DNA from 2 places in the Paenibacillus motobuensis genome. Region 2 is predicted to be linked to the other one. Evidence: a T-box and tRNA genes for the amino acid it is inferred to sense, from the RefSeq annotation. Region 2 holds a T-box; the other holds one or more tRNA genes.
The links. A T-box is a leader RNA that pairs with one kind of tRNA and senses whether it is charged. The one in region 2 lies ahead of ABD014_RS14850 (valine--tRNA ligase), so its partner is inferred to be a tRNA-Val.
Positions count from the first base shown of each region.

Region 1 (10,938 bases), on a different contig from region 2:
TTCATCGCAGACAAGAAGCGGGAGAACACGGATTCAGTGATCATAGACAATGGAACTCCAAGATCGAGTGCGCTTTGGCTTGTCCATTTACCAGTACCCTTCTGGCCAGCTGCGTCAAGAATGACGTCAACCATAGGTTTTCCGGACTCTTCATCGTATTGTGAGAAGATGTCAGCTGTAATCTCGATCAGGTAGCTGTCGAGCTCACCTTTGTTCCACTCGCTGAAAATTTCATGCAATTCCTTGGCATCCGTGCCGAGGACATCCTTCAGCAAATGATAAGCTTCGCCAATAAGCTGCATATCTCCGTATTCGATACCGTTGTGCACCATCTTCACATAGTGTCCGGCACCGTCCGGTCCAATATATGTACAGCATGGATCGCCGTTTACTTTTGCAGAAATTGCAGTCAGAATAGGTTCTACAAGTTTATAGGCACTTTCCGGTCCGCCTGGCATGATGGAAGGCCCCTTAAGCGCGCCCTCTTCCCCGCCGGATACGCCAGTACCGATGAAGCGGAATCCTTTGGCTTCGAGTTCTTTGCTGCGACGCTGAGTATCCGGGAAGTAAGCATTGCCGCCGTCGATAATAATATCGCCTTGATCCAGATGAGGAAGCAGGCTCTCAATCGTAGCGTCAGTAGCTGCACCGGCTTGTACCATAATTAATATTTTACGTGGAGTTTCAAGAGATTGAACGAACTCTTCAATGGAGAAGGTGCCGACAAGGTTTTTGCCTTTGCCTTCATTTTCGAGCAAATCATGAGTTTTTTGCGGAGAACGGTTAAACACCGATACGGTAAAACCTCTGCTTTCAATATTCAGGGCTAAATTCTTGCCCATAACGGCAAGGCCAATAACGCCAATTTGTTGTTTTGACATGGTCTCCATCCTTTACTCACTGTTTATTTTTTTCAATACTATCATTTTAACTCTTTTGTGAATAGAAGTGAATACCTTCATCATATCCTCATAAAACAAGCCCCAGGTTCTCAGGGGGCCTGCAATAATATTTTGCACAGATTGCAAAAATTATATTGTTCGTATTTAGTTCATTTTCCACAGGGCGGTCACTTATCCTTGATAAAGGCTATTAATTACCACTCCAGGCGGATTAATTCGAGCCTGATCTTGCGAAGTTTCTCCTTGCAAGCCTTGATGCTCTCCTGATCTCCCTCTTGCAAAGCTTCATACAGTTTCTCAAGTTCTGCATCAAGCTCCTTCTGAAGCTGCTCAAGCCGCTTCTCCGCGAGTTGAGCCATATATAATTCAGCCATTTTCTTCACATCAATCACTGGCCCTTTTTGATAAATAACCTTATGTTCTACTCCGTTGATTTCTACCTGTCGGATTAGTTCTCCGAACAGAATGTTCTCGACCACGATCTGCCGATCTTTGAACCGTTTTACGACAGCATGCCCGCGTAGATCGCCGATTAATTTCTCCAGCCACTCGGCCAGTTTGGCATCCTTAATGACATAATCGCCGACCAGCTTGTATCCATTCGCTATACGCTGAAAACGCAGCTTCGTCAGCTTGCGGCCTGTGCGGACTGAGATAATGAAAGTCGTCTCATTCTCGCTCCAGTATAAAGAATACCCGTCTTGGATCAAATCACGGATCAATTGCTGAATGTGCCGACGGTCGAATCGGAGTTCCAGGTTGCAGTATTCCACTTCATAACTTTTATTCACGGCACTCCCTCCTCATCATTTGTGAGAGTGCTAAAAGCCGATGTTGCTGCATTTAGCTCTCACCTTTATCTCCCGATTGCGGCTTACTCTATCTTATACTTCATATTATGTAACGGAACTTGGATTATTGATTAATTTTCCCCATCTCTAAGCCCGATCTACGACAATAGGGCAGGAAAGGCCCCGGCAGGCAAGATTACGCCTATTTGCGCTATTAGATGGACAACCTAGCTATAACGATGTTTATGCTATACTAATTGTGACATGATGTGCTTGAATGAAGCACTGAATATGGAGGTTAATCATGATGACGAATTTCAACGGCTTCACCGCAGAGGATTTCGATGTATTCACAGTACCTGGCCTGGAGGGCAGAATGGAAGCGATTATCGGCCAGGTCAGACCGAAGTTGGAGGTTCTGGGCCAGACACTGTCCACCTATCTGTCCGCACTTTGCGGAGAAGAGATGTACCCCCATGTCGCCAAGCATGCTAGACGGACTGTCAATCCGCCGATTGATACCTGGGTGGCCCTGGCAAGCGGAAAACGCGGTTATAAGGCCTTGCCGCATTTCGAAGTAGGACTGTTCTCTACACATCTGTTCATTATTTTTGCGGTTATTTATGAGAGCCCGAACAAGCTTGTATTCGCCGATTTCCTGGACAAGCATGCGGCCAAGGTAAAGAAGGTAGTACCTGAGCATTTCTTCTGGTCCATGGATCACTTCAATCCGGTTGGAACCCCACATGCAGAAGTCAATTCCGCTGAATTAAAGAAGATGGCTGAGCGGCTAAAAAACGTCAAGAAGGCGGAAATGATGTGTGGTTTGCGGATTGAACGCGATGACCCGATTCTGCTCGATGGCGATAAACTGCTTGCTAAGATCGAAGAGACTTTTGCAACCTTGCTGCCTCTGTACAAAGCCTCTTTTTAAAAAAGTATAAGTGTGTCTGTCCTCCTTCTCCCGGACTACCAATCAGGGCGTTATCAACTTATCACCTCCGTACTTATTCAGTACTCAGACGATAGCTTGGCCGGGAGAGGATGAGATGCACAAAGAACAGCAAGCCCATAGAACAGCCACTGGCCAGAAATGGGGCCGATGGGCCAAGCCAATCCCATAATTTCCCCGAGACGATTGGGCCGATAATCATACCGAAGCCCTGGATCGTCAAGAAAAATCCCCAGACCGTCCCCTTCTCCCCCTCCGGAATCAGATGCGACAGCATCGTATCCCAGGTTGGCAGAATGCAGGAATAGCTAAGCCCGATCAGGATAACTAGAAACCAGACGATTGGAATTGAGCGGGTAAGCGCAAATAGGCAGATCGAGATAGCGGCGGAGGCAAAGCCGACATTCAGAAACAAACTTGTCCCGTAACGATCTACTAATTTACCGACTGGAATTAATCCGGCAACGGCAATCCCTCCACCAGCAATTAACATGGCGCTGTAGGCTTCAGGTGACAGCCCAAGTTCCGTTCTAACATATAGGGTTATAACCGGTGTCAGCAACCCGATCGCGAAGGTCTGGAGGAAGAGCGCCGGGTATAGGAATGGACTTACCTTCAAATTATGCCGAATGTGATGCAACGTATGACGGATGTTCTGCAGCAGTGCGTGCAATCTGCCCTTCTGCCCCAAACCTCTAGATGCGGCGTATACCTGCTTATTTCCTTTACCCGGCAAGAATAGTGAGATGATCACAACAACTACCATGCAGGCAAGCAAGAACCAGAATACCAGCGTATAAGACTTACTGACGAGAAAGTTAATAATAATCGGCCCGAGTCCTGTTCCACCAAGACTGGAAATCTGGATGACTCCCATCGCTGTGCCGAAGTTTTTTTTCTCCTTCGTCACTGCGGAGATTCCCATCATTACACAGGGCCATAAAGGCGCCGTTCCAATGCCAAGCAATGCGCAGCCAAGCACAATAAAGCCTACGGTCTTAATGAAGCTGAGGATCAGCACCGCTCCTAGTGTGATCAATAGTCCAACCGCCATCGTCATACGGAACCCGAGCCGTTCTACGAGCCAGCCCGCCGGGCTTCGAAACAGGTTGTCCCCGATATACTGGAGTGAGAAGGATAGTCCGATCAGGAAAGCGCTAAGCTTCAGCACATCTCCCATATAAACCGGCAGCACCGATACCAGCAAAGAACCTTTGACGAACTCGACCAGAAACATAATAATCCACAGACACACAAAGGTCGGAGTTAACAACGATTTGTTAACAAGCTTTGATGTCAGTTTCATCTGCTCACCCCTCCCTGGGAAGATGATCTCCCCTTCTTCATTGATATCAGTTTGCCCAATTTTTGGCTGCCTTTTACCTGCAGAAATAACAGAATTCATCATGCGACTGAATCTTTTCTTGCATTCCGGTCGCTTTTTGCTATACTCAAGCTTGTTAATTTTTTAAGAAAGGCGGAAGACGACTAAATGGATCATCAACGTACGCCGTTATTTACTGCACTTAAGCAGCACGCGGCCACTAACCCTGTACAATTCCATATTCCCGGACATAAGAAAGGCCAGGGTATGGATAAAGAGTTTCATGATTTTATTGGCGATAATGCTCTGTCTATTGACTTGATCAATATCGCCCCGCTTGATGACCTCCATCAGCCGTCGGGCGTAATTGAAGAAGCCCAAAACCTTGCTGCCGATGCCTTTGGGGCGGATTATACCTTTTTCTCGGTGCAAGGAACCAGTGGAGCTATCATGACTATGATTTTGTCTGTTTGCTCTCCTGGGGATAAGATTATCGTACCAAGGAACATCCATAAATCGATCATGTCGGCGATTATTTTCTCCGGAGCGAAGCCTGTCTTCGTATCCCCGGCTCAGGATGCCAATCTCGGAATCGATCACGGAATTACGACTTCTTCGGTACGCAGAGCGCTGCAGAAGCACCCTGACGCCAAGGCGGTATTGGTTATCAACCCGACCTACTATGGGGTCTGTGCTCATCTGAAGGAAATTGTAGACCTGGCTCATAGCTATCATGTTCCCGTACTCGTGGATGAAGCGCATGGCGTTCATATTCATTTTCATGAAGATCTGCCTATGTCTGCGATGCAAGCTGGAGCGGATATGGCTGCAACCAGCGTTCACAAGCTGGGCGGTTCAATGACCCAGAGCTCTGTGCTCAATCTGAATACGAAGAATGGCTATGTGAATCCTCAGCGTGTCCAGACGATTATGAGTATGCTGACGACGACCTCAACTTCTTACGTGCTGCTGGCCTCACTGGACACTGCACGAAGAACTCTGGCTCTTCATGGTCATGATTTGGCCGAGGAATCGATTCGATTAGCTGATTATGTTCGCCGCGGCGTGAACGACATTGACGGCCTGTATAGCTTCGGTCGTGAAATTCTTGGCAGCGAAGCCACCTACGATCTCGATCCTACCAAGGTGACGATTCATGTGCGCCATTTGGGCATTACCGGCTACGAGACGGAGAACTGGCTCAGAGAACATTACAAGATCGAAGTCGAGCTCAGCGATATGTACAATATTCTGTGTCTGATCACGCCTGGAGATAATCAGGAGACGGTGAATACGTTACTAACCGCTCTTCGCGAGCTGTCCAGTTTGTATTATAAAGAAGGCAATGCCAACGAACTGATCGTTAAAATACCGGAAATTCCGCAATTATCGCTTATTCCTCGTGACGCCTTCTATGCTGATACCGAGGTGGTTCCGTTCGCGGAGTCAGCTGGCCGAATTATTGCCGAATTCATATATGTCTATCCTCCTGGAATACCGATCCTCTTGCCTGGTGAGGTGATCTCCCAGGACAATATCGATTATATTCAGGATCATGTCTCGGTCGGATTACCTGTAAAAGGACCTGAAGACCGTTACATCAAGAACGTTAAAGTTATCGTCGAAGCTGATCCGATCTTCTAATAAAAACTTGAGACAGGACTTGAAGGCTGTATATACAGTCTTCAAGGTCCTTTTTTTATTCAAAAAAAGAGCTGCCCAGGCAAAATAAATGCCAAAGACAACTCTTATTTATCGAAAAATTTATGCTTCGTCCAATTCGGATACGAGCTGATTGTAAGCTTCCTCTACTTGATTCCACTCATCTTCGTCCTCGATATTGTACAGCACCATTTCTTCATTCTCTTCTTCCATACGCAGAATGATGCCGTCGGCTCCCGGATTGTTGCGTTCAAGCAGCAATGCATACAGCTTCTCGCCTACGTCAAATGTCTCAACGAGAACCATGTCCACGTCTTTTCCATTCTCATCGGTTAGAGTCAACACGAACTCTTCATGCTCGTGGTCATGATCATGATCATGTCCGCAGCCGCATGCTTCGCCGTGCTCGTGATTATGCTCGCTCATTCGAAATACCTCGCTTTTAGTTTAAAGTTATCAACCTTGTGGTATCGTAACACTTTACAGCGGACAGGTCAATTTAGATTACTGGGGCATGTTATTTGAGCACATTAACGTTCTTTTCTGAGACTAAGGTGAATTCCCCCCCACCTGCTGATTTCATGTAGAAGCCAATTTTATATTTCCCAGCATTCTTGAAATCATAATTAAAATCCTCAGTCCGGAACCAGAAATTATCCTTATTATTAGGAATATCACTCGTCTGAATTACAGTTGTGTTGCCGTCTGGAGAAGTGATAGATACCCTAACTGCCGATATATCCGTCTTTAAATTGTCGACCTGCGTGAATACATTGAACTTCAGCTTCCCACTCTTGTTGATATCACCGAAGACTTTGCCATCGGACGATTGGATCAGAGAGATATGTACATTCGGTTTATAATAATATACCGTCTTCGTAGAGTCATCATAATAAATCAACCCTTCAAGTTCACGAAGAGGAATATATGTCTTACCATCAATGATATAACTGCCATCATCAAGCTCACGGCCATTCATCAGCAGACGGACTTTCTGGGAAGCCGAATCAGCGAATAGCAATGAACCTCCCATCAGGGAGAATATAGTAACGAGTATTGCAACTCTTCTCCATTTCATAAATGATAACCTCCATAAGATTCATGTTGATGTAAATTTATACTCCAAAAAATGAACCAAGTTGCGCTGTTTTCATGAAAGGTTATTATTTTTTTTGAAATAATTTCGGGCCAGTATTGGAAAATGATATATTAATAAGTACTGCAGCATCAAAATGAAGAGGTGAATAAATATGTCATTAAGCTTGCAAATGCTAGGAACAGGCGGTGCCTTTGCCAAGCAATATTTCAACAATAATGCGCTTCTCAGTACTGAAGATTTCACACTGCTGATCGATTGCGGAATTACCGCCCCCATGTCCCTACATCAAATAGGTAAGACACCGGATGAGATCAATGCGATTCTGATCACCCACATCCATGGAGATCATGTCGGCGGCCTGGAGGAATTCGCCTTTCGGATGAAATTTCAATACAAGCGTAAGCCGGTCCTATATATTAGTGAGAAGCTAGTTCAACCTCTATGGGAAAATACACTTAAAGGTGGATTAACTCAGGAAGGAATCTCTTCGCTGGAGGATGCCTTTGAGGTTCATACGTTGATAGAAGGAGTTCCCTGTCCTCTGTCACCAAATCTAACTGTTGAATTGATTCAAACTCCGCATATTCCCGGAAAAGATAGTTATTCGCTATATATTAATCAAGAAATTTTCTACAGTGCGGATATGACTTTTCAACCAGAGTTATTAATGAAGCTTGTTCGCGAGCGGGGCTGCCGTACCATTCTGCATGAAGTACAGTTTATCTCGCCTGGGGCGGTTCATACGACGCTGGATGAACTGCGAAGCCTGCCTGAGGACATTCAGCAAATGATCTATCTGATGCATTATGCGGATGATATGGAGAACTACGTTGGCAAAACAGGTCCTATGCAATTTCTGCGTCAACATGAGATCTATTCTTTATAAATATAAGCAGCCGCAGGTAAGGTGCCTGCGGCTGTCATCGTTTCATTGTGGAATTTGATTTATTCGAACCTTGGCAATGCGTCCAAATTGTTGGTCGGGTCGCCATCCGCATCTCCACGAATGTACATTTCTCCGTCCCTTCCTTTGAATACATTGACCCCTGCAATAGCTCCGGCTTTCACTTCCTGTAACGCCTGTTCATAATCAAGAACCCGGCCGTTGGAGGTTTTGAACGCGGTAAGATCACCGTCTCCATTTTTCTGGACTGCGATAAAGGTCTCACGTGTATTCATTTCCATCTGACTATCACATCTCCTCTTCATTGTTTCCCTTCACAGGGCTCCCCTGAGAGGGATGTGTATAGTTTGTCCCAAATTGCGGAATGTATGAGAATTAGAGCTCCAGCGATTTCTCCATTCTGACATGAGGTATGTTCGCATCAAGGAACGTCTCCGTAGAAGTCGTCACATAGCCAAGCTTCTGATAGAAGGCTTCTGCTTGACACTGTGCATCCAGCACAGATTTCGTCAATCCCAGCTCACGAGCCAGCTCCTCCATAGCAAGCAGCAGCACCTTGCCAATTCCTTGTGAACGGAAGTCTTTGCGGACAGCGATCCGCTGCATTTTTGCCGCATTATCCTTGTAGTATATTAGACGGCCTGTAGCAGCATATACTCCGTCAACCTCGATAAGAATGTGGTGGGCATCCGGTCCAATCACATCATATTCATCGATTTCAAGCTCCTCCGGAACCTTCTGCTCCTGCACGAATACTTCTTTTCGAATATTGCAGGCTTCTTCCAACTGTTCTTCAGTCTTCACGGGTACAATTACAGCAGCCATTCCTATCCCTCCCATTGTCATGAATTTATATAATGTACATTAAAAATAAAAACTTGCATCATTATACAAAAAATTAATTCTAATGTATAGTTGGGGTAATACATGGAGAGAAGGAGCTGATAAACCGATGTACGGACTAACGATTGGTGCGGCGATTATCATTTCTGTTCTTCTGATTGTCCCGATGTTCTATGTCACTAAGAAAGGGTATTCCCGTAGATGGGAAGATGAGTAAGCCGTTCCAAGTCAGGGTTCCTTGGAGTATACCTCTTTCTGGACAGCTGGAGCGTAGACACCATTAGATATAGAAGGGCTAGACCACCATGGAGCCTTGGCTTGTCTATCCATCGTCTTCTGGCTGGCCGACAGGCCACAGCCCGTCATAGCCAACAGCATAGTTACGGTCAACATGAGCATCATAAGTACTTTACCCCAACGAAACCTAAATCCCATTTGATCGAATTTCATTTTTTGTGATACCCCCATTCAGATTATAGTCCTATCTTCATAATCTCCAATAAATGGAGATCGTATAATTAGTGAACTGAAGTGACTATTCCAATACGTAGGACATTCTGCTGAAAATAAAAAATCCGGCGCGATGACACCGGATGGATTTACTTGTTCTTTAGGGTCTGGTCTTCTTCAATGCCCATTAGTCGCTGATGCTTATTCTGGTTGGAAATTGTAGAACATTGCTTCATTATTCATATAAAAAAGTTTGACATAATTGGCCCTTCCTGATAAGATAAATTTTGTCTTCACTTATAATATGATCTGTTAGCTCAGCTGGGAGAGCACTATCTTGACAGGGTAGGGGTCAGTGGTTCGAGCCCACTACAGATCATCATGAGGAAACCCTTGAGGCGTTAAGCTTCAAGGGTTTTTCTAGTACAAAAATAAATCTATATCTTGGTGCCGATTGATGCCATTATACGAATTTGATACGAACAGTGTAGATGCTGAGAATGCAATATCTTTCCCACAAAATAATGATTGATGGCCTTCTGCCTATTTTGTTAAAGTTTTATTTTCGTATTTTTCATTGAATTATGGTCTTCATTTCCTAATTCACCATGGTAAATCGAGTAAATTTTTGCTATGTTATAGATTACTAAACTTATAGGAGTGCATTTTATGAGTAAAACACTCGAGGAATTACAAAAGGAAATCATTTTTGAAGCAAAAAAAGGGTACCCCATTTTGCTGTCTGGCGTAATTGTCTTTTTAATTTTCACCCTTATGCCCTTAGTTGTTCCAATAGAAGCTGTGCGTTTAATTTGGATATTTGGCCTAGGTGCCATTTTTCCTATTGGAATTCTAATTAGTAAAATTCTTGGTGTTAATTTATTCACCACCAGCAACCCCGTAGGTACTTTAGGAGGAATAGTGGCAGCTCCCCAAGCTTTTTACATACCAGTATTTATAATTGTGTATATGAACATACCTGAATACCTTCCCTTCACCATCGGTTTACTTGCAGGCTCTCATTTTCTTCCTTACATGTGGGTTTATAAGAGCAAAGCTTATTTATTTGTTACTTTAGGCGCCTGTTTTTCCTCCCTAATCTTAGGTGGATTCCTTGTTGATCAGGCATTCACTCTTGTACCTTTAGCAATAGCTATTGTGTATGGTATTGGTGCTCTTTTAATTCTTAGAGAACTTAAAGCTAATCCTATTTAATCACCTTTATTAGGTGATTTTTTTATATAAAGATGAGGCATAGTTTGGGCCTTTAATTCACTACTTGATTTTTCCATTCCCCCATCATATACTTACAATAATTATGTTTTTGAAGGAGGTGGGGAGAGTGGATCGTAAATTTGCATGGAATCGAGTGAGCCTGCTGCCGATGGCAGTTTTTGGCATTGTTCATGAAGCATTTCGCAACGGGATACGTCTGTCCATTTTTAGAAACTCGATATCCATTACAAATTGCGAAATGCCGCTCCTCCCTTAACCTCACGGACTTGTAATACGTGTGTGTTTCTAAGAAGGCTGCAGGTTTTTCCTGCAGCCTTCTTTTGTCTTCGACAGGTAACAGGCAGCAGCGGCATAGGTCGAAGGAGAACTTAATCATGATGATTCAAAGTCAAAATATTCAAAAATATTACGGTGCCGAACTGGTACTAATCGATGTATCATTTGAGATCAAAGAAGGCGAGAAAGTCGGCTTGATTGGCCGGAACGGAAGCGGCAAGACAACGCTGATGAAGTTGATCTCCGGGAGTGATACGCCGGACCAAGGCACGCTGGCTATTCGTAGAAATGCCCGGATCGGCGCCTTGGCACAAATCCCGGATTACGGGAATGGCGAGACGGTCTACCATGTACTTCAGTCCGCTTTTCATAACTTGTTGGAAGTAAAAGAAGAAATGCAGCGGCTGGAAGCCGAGATGTCCGCCTCAGATACAGCCACGAATCCCACTATGCTGGAGGCATTGCTAAGACAATATGGCCATATGCAGGAAGAGTTCGA
Region 1 covers NZ_BAAACX010000028.1:117,664-128,601, reverse strand. The annotation lists gene gndA (NADP-dependent phosphogluconate dehydrogenase) at 1-881, opposite strand, end outside; gene ABD014_RS24510 (hypothetical protein) at 1,097-1,693, opposite strand; gene ABD014_RS24505 (YktB family protein) at 1,998-2,627, shown strand; gene ABD014_RS24500 (MFS transporter) at 2,701-3,975, opposite strand; gene ABD014_RS24495 (aminotransferase class I/II-fold pyridoxal phosphate-dependent enzyme) at 4,138-5,613, shown strand; gene ABD014_RS24490 (DUF1292 domain-containing protein) at 5,734-6,057, opposite strand; gene ABD014_RS24485 (stalk domain-containing protein) at 6,149-6,709, opposite strand; gene ABD014_RS24480 (MBL fold metallo-hydrolase) at 6,882-7,616, shown strand; gene ABD014_RS24475 (DUF3892 domain-containing protein) at 7,676-7,915, opposite strand; gene ABD014_RS24470 (GNAT family N-acetyltransferase) at 8,010-8,459, opposite strand; gene ABD014_RS24465 (hypothetical protein) at 8,706-8,927, opposite strand; tRNA gene ABD014_RS24460 (tRNA-Val) at 9,234-9,306, shown strand; gene ABD014_RS24455 (DUF7010 family protein) at 9,597-10,142, shown strand; gene ABD014_RS24450 (RAxF-45 family protein) at 10,270-10,419, shown strand; gene abc-f (ribosomal protection-like ABC-F family protein) at 10,538-10,938, shown strand, end outside.
Region 1: it encodes a tRNA-Val, which carries the amino acid that the T-box ahead of ABD014_RS14850 (valine--tRNA ligase) is inferred to sense. The anticodon was not compared.

Region 2 (10,938 bases):
ATGTTCATCTCGGGCGTGCATACAGATGAAGATATCGAGCTGACCATTGAAGCGCATCGCAATGCGCTGAGACGACTGTGAGTCTGAAGTCGGCAGGGCAGAGGCGGGGTGAATGGCTGGAGCTGATGCCTGGCAGGCTGCCAGTGCCGGAGAATGGCGGACGATATGAAGCGGTTATGGCCTGGCTGCACGATGAACTAGCAGCGCCGCCCAAGCTATTGAAGACGCTTGAAGCTGAGGGCGGCATCAAGCTGGCGGGGGATCGCCTCCGTCTGCTTTTGTTCCCGCCGAAGCAATCTTCTTTTGAGCCAATGGGCACTCCTCCGGAGATCTTGTATGAGGATGACTTTTGTCTCGTCGTACATAAGTCTACGGGGATTAAGGTTCATCCGGACGGAGAAAGCCGCGAACCTACACTGGCGAACCGAGTATCTGCTATTTATGCGGAACGTGGAGAGAAGGCCGCCCCGCTCCATATTCATCGGCTGGATGAATATACGTCCGGTCCTGTGCTGTACGCGAAGAATGCTTATGCACAGCTTAAGCTTGATGCGGCGATGGCACGGAAAGAGATCTCTAGGGTATATGTTGCGCTAGTACAAGGGATAGTAAGTCCTGCGCTTAGAATCATTGATGAGCCGATTGGGCGGGACCGGCACCATAATCAGCGCCGCCGTGTCTCTCCTTCCGGGCAAAGAGCGGTTACGCATGTTGAACTGGTGGAGACGCTGAATCAGGCGAGCATAGTCCGATTGACACTGGAGACCGGAAGAACGCATCAAATCCGCGTTCATTTAAGTTATGCCGGGCATCCTCTACTTGGAGATGCTCTATATGGAGGCAGCACGAAGCTACTTCCCTACCAAGCGCTGCATGGCGAGAGTCTAATCTTTGCCCATCCGCTTACAAGAGAATTGATTCGAGTAGATGATCCTTGGCCTCAGGAGTGGCTTCGATTGCGAGAGCAGTTGGCCTTGTCCTAGTTATATATTGATCTGAAAGAGCATGCCGAAATAGAAGGCATGCTCTTCTTTTTTTAGCATATAGATAGAATGAGCGAAGATTTGGACCATCCATCTTTATGTACGTGTTCAAAAAGGACTTTTTGAACAACCTCTTAAGGGGATGTGGGTCATATTCGGATTTGCTAAAAAAGGAGGTAGTGTTCTTGGTTGATCATTCCTACGGCCTGCGTTTTGATGTTTACGAGCGCGTCCATCTATCCGAAGATGTGATCGGCATCGAGGAACTGGAGGAGATTGAACTTTTTCCGAAAATCCAAGTATATCCCGGTGATGAATATGCGGCTCTGCGCGGTCATTTACTGTTGTCAGGCCTTTATCGCGGTGAGGGAGAGAGTCGGGAGCTGGAGCATTGGATCCCTGTTGAGATTACGGTTCCACTCAGTCGGGTTAACAAGCTAGAGGAGATTACGGTGGAAATCGAAAATTTCGACGTAGATTTGCTTAGCGCTCGCAGCTTGAATATTACGGGAGTTCTATCTTTGCAGGGAATTGAGACGGCCACTATGCGTTCAGACGCGGAAGAATGGATGGACAGGGAGTATGTAGCCGCGCATGAACCGGTTCTCGGAGCGGAAGAAGTGGAGGAGGTTCAGTCCCAGCAGGACAATTACTCGTATCAGTTGCCTAAAGTTTCGGTAGATCATTCATATGTTGTACAGGAAGCTTTCTCATCCGAACAGCAGGACGGGGCCCGTGAGCAGCACGAAGAACAGAATGAGGAGACGTTATCATGGCTTGACTCAGCTCCGTTATTGACACCGACATTTACGGCGGACAAGGGGCTTAATGAAGTGGAGCGTCCGTTGGAGACTGCGGAGTGGGAAGAGGCAGAGGAGCCTGATTCGACAGTATGGTCTGAAGATCAAGAGCAAGTGAATGCCCATTCCGAACGAGCGGATGAGGCGGAAGCTGTATTGAAGACAGACAGCTATGCAGAGGCTGAAGTGGAGGATGTTACCGCAGAGGTTGAAGATGCAGAGGCTGTAGAAGTATTTGAGGAAAGTGTTGAACAAGAGAAGGAAGAAGGAGCGCATGCTCAGGAAGGGAAGAAGGAGCTGAAGGTTGCCTTTGGCAGCAAGAAGCACGATAGCAAGGATCGCGATGAAGGCTTTGGCATCAGCAAGCTGATAAACAATCGTCCAGATAAGGATAATGGTGTAGATTACTTCGAGGAAGCTATTGTCATCCCTGATCAGGAAGAAGGAGAAGAGGTCCGTTGGAAGAGCCTGTTCCTGGGCAATACAGAGGATCAAACTCCGTTCCGTAAGGTTCGCCTCGTGATCGTGCAGCGGGAAGAGACGCTGGATGATATTGCGGAGCGCTACCAGCTTAGCACGCGCGAACTGCAGCTGTATAACCGTCTGTCCGAGCATAATCTGGCTGAAGGACAAGTGTTATATATCCCTTGATATTATATTGAAGCTCCGCAATGCACAGGCAGGTGAAGGAGCGTCTGCAGGACTATTCAGAGGACCGTTAAGGTTCAATCTGGATGGTCCTTTTTGCTTCAGCCAACTTTTAAGTGGGCTTGTGCGTTTGTCATATTGACTCACAGCCTCATCCACGTTATGATAATATAGATTTTACAAAGATATGCTATTTCTTATTTTCTAAGACACATATTTGTTATCAAAATAAGATTTTCTGAACACACTAAATGTAAAGACTTGGAACGGGAAGAGTAGGAAGTGAGCCCTTCAGAGAGCGGAGTTGTGTCGCTGGAAGATTCCGCAGGATACTGCTATCCGAAGTCGCCCGGGAGTCGTCCGTTTGAACTGGTGATGTCTCACCATTAGAGCGGGCCGGTTGCAGCCGTTATCTGTATAAGTGTCGCAAGCGACAAGCCATGCTTGACTGAATCGCCAGGCGGATGCCAGGCATCTTGCGAAACAAAGGTGGTACCGCGAAAGATAAAGCCTTTCGTCCTTTGAGACGAGAGGCTTTTTGTGTTTTCTGCCGTCGCGAATAATTACAGGCTTCTTGAACTTGTTGGCCTGAATTCGCCTAGGCTACGTTGAATTGTAATGGAGGTTGAAGCAAAAATGACAGAAAACCAAGCACCACAAACAATGGCAGAAATGCCAACGACTTATGATCCGAAAGCCGCGGAGAATAAATGGTATCGTTACTGGATGGAGAATGAGTTCTTTAAAGCGGGCATGCGGCCTGAAGCCGAGCCTTTTACGATCGTAATTCCACCACCTAACGTAACGGGTATGCTGCATATTGGACATGCGCTTGACTTCACGCTGCAGGATATATTGATCCGTACCAAGCGGATGCAGGGCTATGATGCCTTATGGCTGCCAGGCTCGGACCATGCGGGAATCGCGACTCAGACCAAAGTGGAGCAGAAGCTGCGTGAGCAAGGGATAAGCCGATATGACCTGGGCCGTGAGAAGTTCCTTGAGAAAGTGTGGGAATGGAAGGAGCAGTATGCCAATACGATCCATGAACAATGGGCCAAAATGGGTCTGTCGCTTGACTATTCCCGCGAGCGGTTTACGCTTGATGAGGGTCTGTCTCAGGCTGTTCGCGAAGTATTCGTGAAGCTGTATGAGAAGGGTCTGATTTATAAAGGCAGATATATCATCAACTGGGACCCAGTTGCTCGTACGGCCTTGTCCGATATTGAAGTGGAGTACAAGGAAGTTAACGGACACTTGTATCATCTTCAATATCCGCTTAAGGATGGGGACGGGTATATTACAGTTGCCACGACACGTCCGGAGACGATGCTCGGTGATACAGCTGTCGCTGTTCATCCTAAGGATGAGCGCTATAGCCATTTGATCGGCAAATCGCTTGTTCTGCCAATTGTGGACCGAGAAATTCCGATCATCGCTGATGAATATGTCGACAAGGAATTCGGTAGCGGTGCAGTTAAGATCACCCCGGCTCATGACCCGAATGACTTCGAGGTAGGGCAACGCCATGATCTGCCGCAGATTATCGTCATGGACGAGAGCGGTAAGATGAACGATGCGGCTGGCAAGTATGTGGGCCTGGATCGCAGTGAATGCCGCAAGCAGATCGTGAAAGATTTACAGGATATGGGCGTATTGATTAGAATTGAGGATCACCTGCATCAGGTAGGCCATAGTGAACGGACCGGGGCAGTTATAGAGCCTTATTTGTCCCTGCAATGGTTCGTCAAAATGAAGCCGCTCGCTGAGGCTGCAATTGCAGAGCAAAACTCGGGCAAAGGTGTAGAATTCGTTCCAGAACGGTTCGAGAAGACCTACCTGCACTGGATCGAGAATGTTCGCGACTGGTGTATTTCTAGACAATTATGGTGGGGACATCGTATTCCGGCCTGGTATAGCGAAGAGACCGGAGAGATGGTTGTTGCCCGCAGCGAGGAAGAAGCCCGCGCCAAGCTCGGACGGGATGACCTTAAACAGGATGAGGATGTACTGGATACATGGTTCAGCTCTGCCTTGTGGCCGTTTTCGACGCTAGGATGGCCAAATGAGGAGAGCGAAGATTTCAAACGTTATTTCCCAACGGACGTACTTGTTACCGGATATGATATTATTTATTTCTGGGTGGCTCGTATGATCTTTACTTCGCTTGAGTTTACAGGCAAAATGCCGTTTAAGCATGTATTAATGCATGGGCTTGTTCGCGACAGCGAGGGCAAGAAGATGTCCAAATCCCTGGGTAACGGGGTAGATCCGCTCGATATTATCGAGAGATACGGCGCTGATGCAATGCGCTATATGATCTCGACGGGCAGTACGCCTGGTCAGGACGTTCGCTTCCATTGGGAGCGTGTAGAACAAGCGCGAAATTTCGCCAATAAGATCTGGAATGCTTCGCGCTTTGCTCTGATGAACATGGAAGGAGTGTCCTATGAGGACATCGACATCAGCGGCAACCTTTCGACTTCAGATCGTTGGATTTTGCATCGCTTTAATGAGACAGCTCGGGATGTAACTCGTCTAATCGATTCCTATGAATTTGGCGAAACCGGCCGTGTATTGTACAATTTCATCTGGGATGATCTCTGCGACTGGTATATTGAATTCGCGAAGCTGAGCTTCTATGGTGAAGATGCGGATGCCAAACGCAAGACACAATCGGTGCTTGCTTATGTGCTCGATCGTACGCTGAGACTGATCCATCCGTTCATGCCGTATATTTCCGAGGAAATATGGCAGCATTTGCCGCACAGTGGCGATACGATTACTTTGGCTGAATGGCCTACGTATGACCCTGCAATGGAAGCGCCGGATGCAGTTCAGGAAATGAATCTACTGATCGATATTATTCGCTCGGTTCGCAACATTCGTGCTGAAGTGAACGTACCGATGAGCAAGAAAATCGAGTTGATCGTTAAGCCGGGCTCCTCTGAGTTGCTTGACATCCTTAGCCGTAACGAACACTATGTTCGCCGGTTCTGTAACACGTCCGATTACGAAGCTTCACTGAAGGTAGAAGCGCCGGATAAAGCAATGACAGCGATTGTCACAGGAGCGGAATTGTATCTGCCGCTGGCCGGCCTGATCGATATCAGTCAGGAAATCGCTCGTCTGGAGAAAGAAATTGACCACTTGAATAAAGAAGTAGAACGTGTGGAGAAGAAATTGTCCAATCAAGGCTTTGTCTCTAAAGCACCTGCCAAGGTGATTGAAGAAGAGCGTGCTAAGATGAATGATTACTCTGCCAAACGCGACAAGGTGCTTGCAAGAATCAATGAATTAAAAGCCTAGTGCCATTGCCTCTACGTCCTTGCAATAGAACAATCGGATTGTTATCAGAGGTAACAGTCCGATTGTTCTGCGCTGAGGCGTAAGGATTTGGATCAGGGAACAGGCATCCTGCAATCCATAATTTTAACTATATATTGTTCAAAAGGTCGGTTTTCAGCACCAAGAAGGTTGGATGAAGCTAGGGTCTGAGGAGCGGAGCGTACGTAGTGGGTACGTGAGCACTTGAGATGTTTCCGAAGGAAACATGACTTCGTAAGCATTCGCTTAGACCCGGCTGAATTCAAGATTCGATGCCGAGATCACTCCACTGATATTACTTCGTGTTAGATATAGAATTTATAAGTTATCAGCATAGCTGATGAAATTCTATATCGCAAGAAAACCTACCTTTGAATCGCGGTCGCTCATCCTTGAACGACCTCGATCAGGTTTTCTTATCAAAAGCGGACTTTTTGAACTACCTCTTTATAAATCATAGACGAAGGTGAATTTCATGGGGGCTCATACTGAGGAAGGAAACAAGCAATCTCTGCAGGATTATAACGAAGCGGTAGAATGGATTAATGGGCTAATTGCGTTCGGGATCCGTCCAGGACTGGAGCGTATTGAGCTCATGATGGAGCGTCTCGGCAACCCACAGCGCAAGCTGAAATTTATCCATGTTGCAGGAACGAATGGCAAGGGTTCTTCATGCGCTTTTCTAACATCTACGTTAATGAAGGCCGGTTTTGATGTAGGGACCTTTACTTCTCCTTATATCACCAAGTTTACAAACCGATTTCAATTTAATGGTCAAGACATTCCGGAGGCTACTCTGGTATCGTTATCGAATCGGATCCTGCCTCTTGTAGAGGAAATCGCCGATTCAGAGCTAGGTTCGCCAACGATGTTCGAGGTAAGTACAGCGATTGCGATTTTATATTTTGCAGAAGAATGTTATCCTGATGTCGTAGTATGGGAGACAGGTCTCGGGGGAAGGATGGATGTAACAAATATTGTTACGCCTATCGTCTCGTTGATTACAAATATCGGCATGGACCATACCGATGTATTAGGCGATACCATAGAGCAGATTGCTAGTGAGAAGGCCGGGATCATCAAGCCCGGTGTTCCTGTCGTGAGCTGTGTAGAACAGCCGGAAGCGATCGAAGTGCTACGCAGGACAGCTCAAGAGCAGCGATCTACCCTATACTTGCTTGGAGAACAGTTCACCTATGAACGGCTAGAGGGTGATGATCATGAGCAATCCATGGACTTTCATGGTCCGTTCCGGGAGCTTGTGCTGAAGCTCTCGCTGCTTGGTGAACATCAATGCAAGAACGCGGCCGGGGTCATGATGGTACTTGAGGTGCTTCGTCAGTATATGGCTTTTGCGCTTGAGGATGAAGCGATCCTGTCTGGCTTCCGCAGTACGGCTTGGGCAGGAAGAATGGAACAGGTGAACAACGAGCCTCGTATTGTGCTCGATGGGGCGCATAATCCGGAAGGAGCTCAGATGTTAGCCAGAAGCATTCCGGACATCTATAAGTATCGCAAGCTGAATTTGATGATGGGCATGCTGGCAAATAAGCATCATCGTGGCTACTTGGAGCATATATTACCAATAGTGGATACGCTTATTTTGACCGAGCCTGATTTTCGTAAGAAAATGGATGTGGAGGCGCTCCATAGTATTGTGGAGCAGCTTAAAGAAACAAAAGCAAAAGAAAACTTGGAAATTATCGTAGAACGCGACTGGAAAAAGGCTTTAGAGCTATTGATGTCGCGGACGGAACGGGAGGATTTAGGAGTGGTTACAGGTACGTTGTACATGATTTCTGACGTGCGCGCGACTCTCTTACATCACACCGATTCTGAAAAAGGCTGGTGACCATATTGTTAAATACTAGAGAACAACATGTACATTTTATAGGTATCGGCGGTTACGGAATGAGCGCCATCGCACGTGTAATGCTGGAGATGGGCTATAAGGTAACCGGTTCAGATGTAGCTTCCCAGGAATTGATCGAGAAGCTGAAGGCGAAGGGAGCCAAGGTCTATATCGGCCATACGGCTGAGCAAGTTGACGGCGCCGATCTGGTCGTATATTCGACGGCTCTTCCAAAGGACAATGTAGAACGGGTTGAAGCGCAGGAACGGGGAATCCCGGTTCTACATCGTTCACAAATGCTGGCCCGTCTGCTTAACGAACGGACAGGAGTGGCGGTTGCCGGAGCTCACGGAAAGACGACGACTTCATCAATGATCGCACTTGTGATGGAGCAATGTGGAATTGATCCAACATATATTATTGGCGGAGAAATCCTGGATATCGGTACAAATGCCAAGGCAGGACAAGGGAAATACGTCGTTGCTGAGGCAGACGAGAGCGATGGCTCATTTCTTCAATACCATCCTTCGCTAGGAATTGTAACGAATATTGAGGCGGATCATCTGGAGAATTACGGCGGGGATTTCGGACAGCTCAAGGAAGCGTACGTGCAATTCCTTAATCAGATTAAGCCGGACGGGGCAGCTATCGTATGTGGCGATGACGATATTCTGGGCGAATTATTGCCTAAGTTGAACTGCAATATCATTACTTATGGAATTGACTCTGTCTGTGATTATAACGCTGAGGATATGGAGCTTGGCGATCGATATGTGTCGTATACAATGAAGCGTGGTGACGAGAAGCTTGGAACGGTAGAGTTGTCGGTTCCAGGTAAGCATAATGTGTATAACTCCATGGCGGCGGTTATTGTCTGTTTGGAGGCAGGAGTTCCGTTTGTGGAGATCGCTGCAGCAATCAAGCATTTTCATGGAGCCAAGCGTCGCTTTCAGGTCCTTGGCGATAGTAAGGGCATCCTCATTATCGATGATTATGCCCATCATCCGACAGAGATCGAAGCCACAATCGCTGCCTCTAAAGCGACCGGCAAGCGGATTATCGCTGTGTTCCAGCCGCAGCGTTATACGAGAACCTTCTTCCTGCTTGATGCCTTTAGCAGAGCCTTTGGTGGTGCGGATGAGGTAATCATTACCGATATTTATTCACCAGCCGGAGAGAAGCAAATCGAGGGGATTAACTCCTCGAAGCTGGTTGAATTGATTAAGGAGAACAGCAATGCCGGGGCAAGATACTTGCCTACGAAGCAGGACGTGATTGCTGATCTGGAGAACCGACTTCAACCTGGGGATCTTGTACTCACCATGGGGGCTGGCGATATCTGGAGAGTTGGGGACGAATTATCCAAGCGAATCTCCCAATAGCTTATTCGCATTTGAAAAATTGGTTCGGAGAGAAAACCTCCATGTTCATGTGTTTGCATATGAATATGGAGGTTCTTTGATATGTGCCTGCACTTCGTGTATCCGTTCATAAAATTTTTACGCCGTCTGAACCGTTCTTTTTTCATAACTTGTCCTTTGGAGAGCATATATTCCGGCTACTGGACATAAGGTATGTTAGGAGAATGGACAAGGAGCGTGCGGATCGTGAACAAGGCGAAAATGACCTTTCGGTTTGACAAGCAGGGCAAGGAGATCGTATCTGAGGAACCATTGTATCAGGCTTGGATTCATAAGAATGACGGAGGAGCATCCATTTTTGATAGGACGCAGGAAGTGCATGAAAGAGAGCAAGATGATGATAAGTATATTCAAACCTCAGCAGTTCGTACACCTACCAATTCCAGCCTAGAAGATCATACACTAGCGCCCCGTAGCGTCGAGGTTTACCCCGTATTGGGACAAGCTAATCCAGAGGAATCGCTGCATTCGAATTCAGAGTATGACGAATATGGCATCGATCGTACACAGGGTGCATTCCGTACTGTCGAGACCCTAGTAGACTATAGCGACCCATTCTCAGAATACACCGGGGCAGGAGGAGTTGTTGTCCCCTCCAGTTCTACCAGACCTCCTAAAAACTCTTGGTGGAAGATGGCCGGGTCGGTAACCGGAGCCATTGTGACTGGAGCTTTATTCGGTTTTGTAGTTCTATCCATCTTCAATCAGGAGATAACCCTGCCGATTCCCGGCATTAATGTGCCGAAGCAGTCGGCAGCCGGGCAATCCACAGATATCCCTGTCATGGGACAGATCATTGAAGAAGAGAAGGGGGATGCTAACCCCAAGGAGCTAGCGAATATCGCCTTGCCGTCCGAAACCTATTATTTCCTTCAATATGGCGTGTTCAGTACGGCTCAAGGCGTTGAGCTAGCCCAGAAGGAACTACAATCTTCGGGAGTTGCAGCGGCGAGAGATACGGTAGATACTAAGCGGGTATATGCAGGGGTATCCGTCGACCGGGAACAGGCCAAACTGCTGAGCAGTCAGCTTAAATCAGCCGGAGTCAATCTGATCTTGCATGAGATAACCCTACCAGCTTCAGCGATGCTGGAGTATGAGGGAGATACCAAGCCGCTTGAACAATATATGGCACAGAGTGCTGAACTAGTGGAGCTTCTCAGCACATTCTCGGCTGCAAGACTAAGCGAATCCGACCCAGGTCCACAGAGCGCGAACGAAATTGCGGAGCTAAGCCAGAAGCACCAGCTATGGACAGAGAGCGCTGCAGCGGTTCGCGGTAATATATCGGCAAATTCGGAAGCGATGACGGGCACCATGGAGAAGTCGATGAACAGCGCTATTGAAGCGTTGTCCGAATACAACAAGAAGCCTTCCAAATCGCTTTTGTGGGAAGTGCAAGATGAACTGATGCACTTCATTCTAAGCGAGCAAGAACTGCTTCATAGTTAAAATAGATGGAAAGCATAGGAATAATGATGAATCAGGCAGGAAAGGGAATTGGAAATAGTTCCCCCTGCCTTTTTTGTGTTTGTATTGCGGGTGAAATAACCTTATAATAATGAAGTGTCAAAAAATGGCGAGGTTGACAACAGATTAGTATGTTATATCGTCATTATTTGATATTTACCCCTATTTTAATGCTTGAAGGAGAGACCTAGTCTTGGAATCCAATATACCACGCCATATTATTTTGGCATCGACCTCACCGCGTCGCCGGGAATTGATTGCTACCTTAGGTATTCCCTTTGACATTGTTCCTAGCAATGCTGATGAGAGCACATCGGAGAAGTGGACACCAGAGCAAATTGTACAGGAACTTGCCAGACGGAAAGCCGAAGCGGTATATCATTCTACATCATTCGACGGAGATTCCGCAGGAATTATCGTCGGAAGCGATACGATTG
Region 2 covers NZ_BAAACX010000013.1:22,563-33,500, reverse strand. The annotation lists gene hemL (glutamate-1-semialdehyde 2,1-aminomutase) at 1-81, shown strand, start outside; gene ABD014_RS14860 (RluA family pseudouridine synthase) at 78-983, shown strand; gene ABD014_RS14855 (LysM peptidoglycan-binding domain-containing protein) at 1,169-2,434, shown strand; T-box leader at 2,685-2,956, shown strand; gene ABD014_RS14850 (valine--tRNA ligase) at 3,068-5,740, shown strand; gene ABD014_RS14845 (bifunctional folylpolyglutamate synthase/dihydrofolate synthase) at 6,234-7,610, shown strand; gene murC (UDP-N-acetylmuramate--L-alanine ligase) at 7,616-8,992, shown strand; gene ABD014_RS14835 (SPOR domain-containing protein) at 9,218-10,483, shown strand; gene ABD014_RS14830 (Maf family protein) at 10,695-10,938, shown strand, end outside.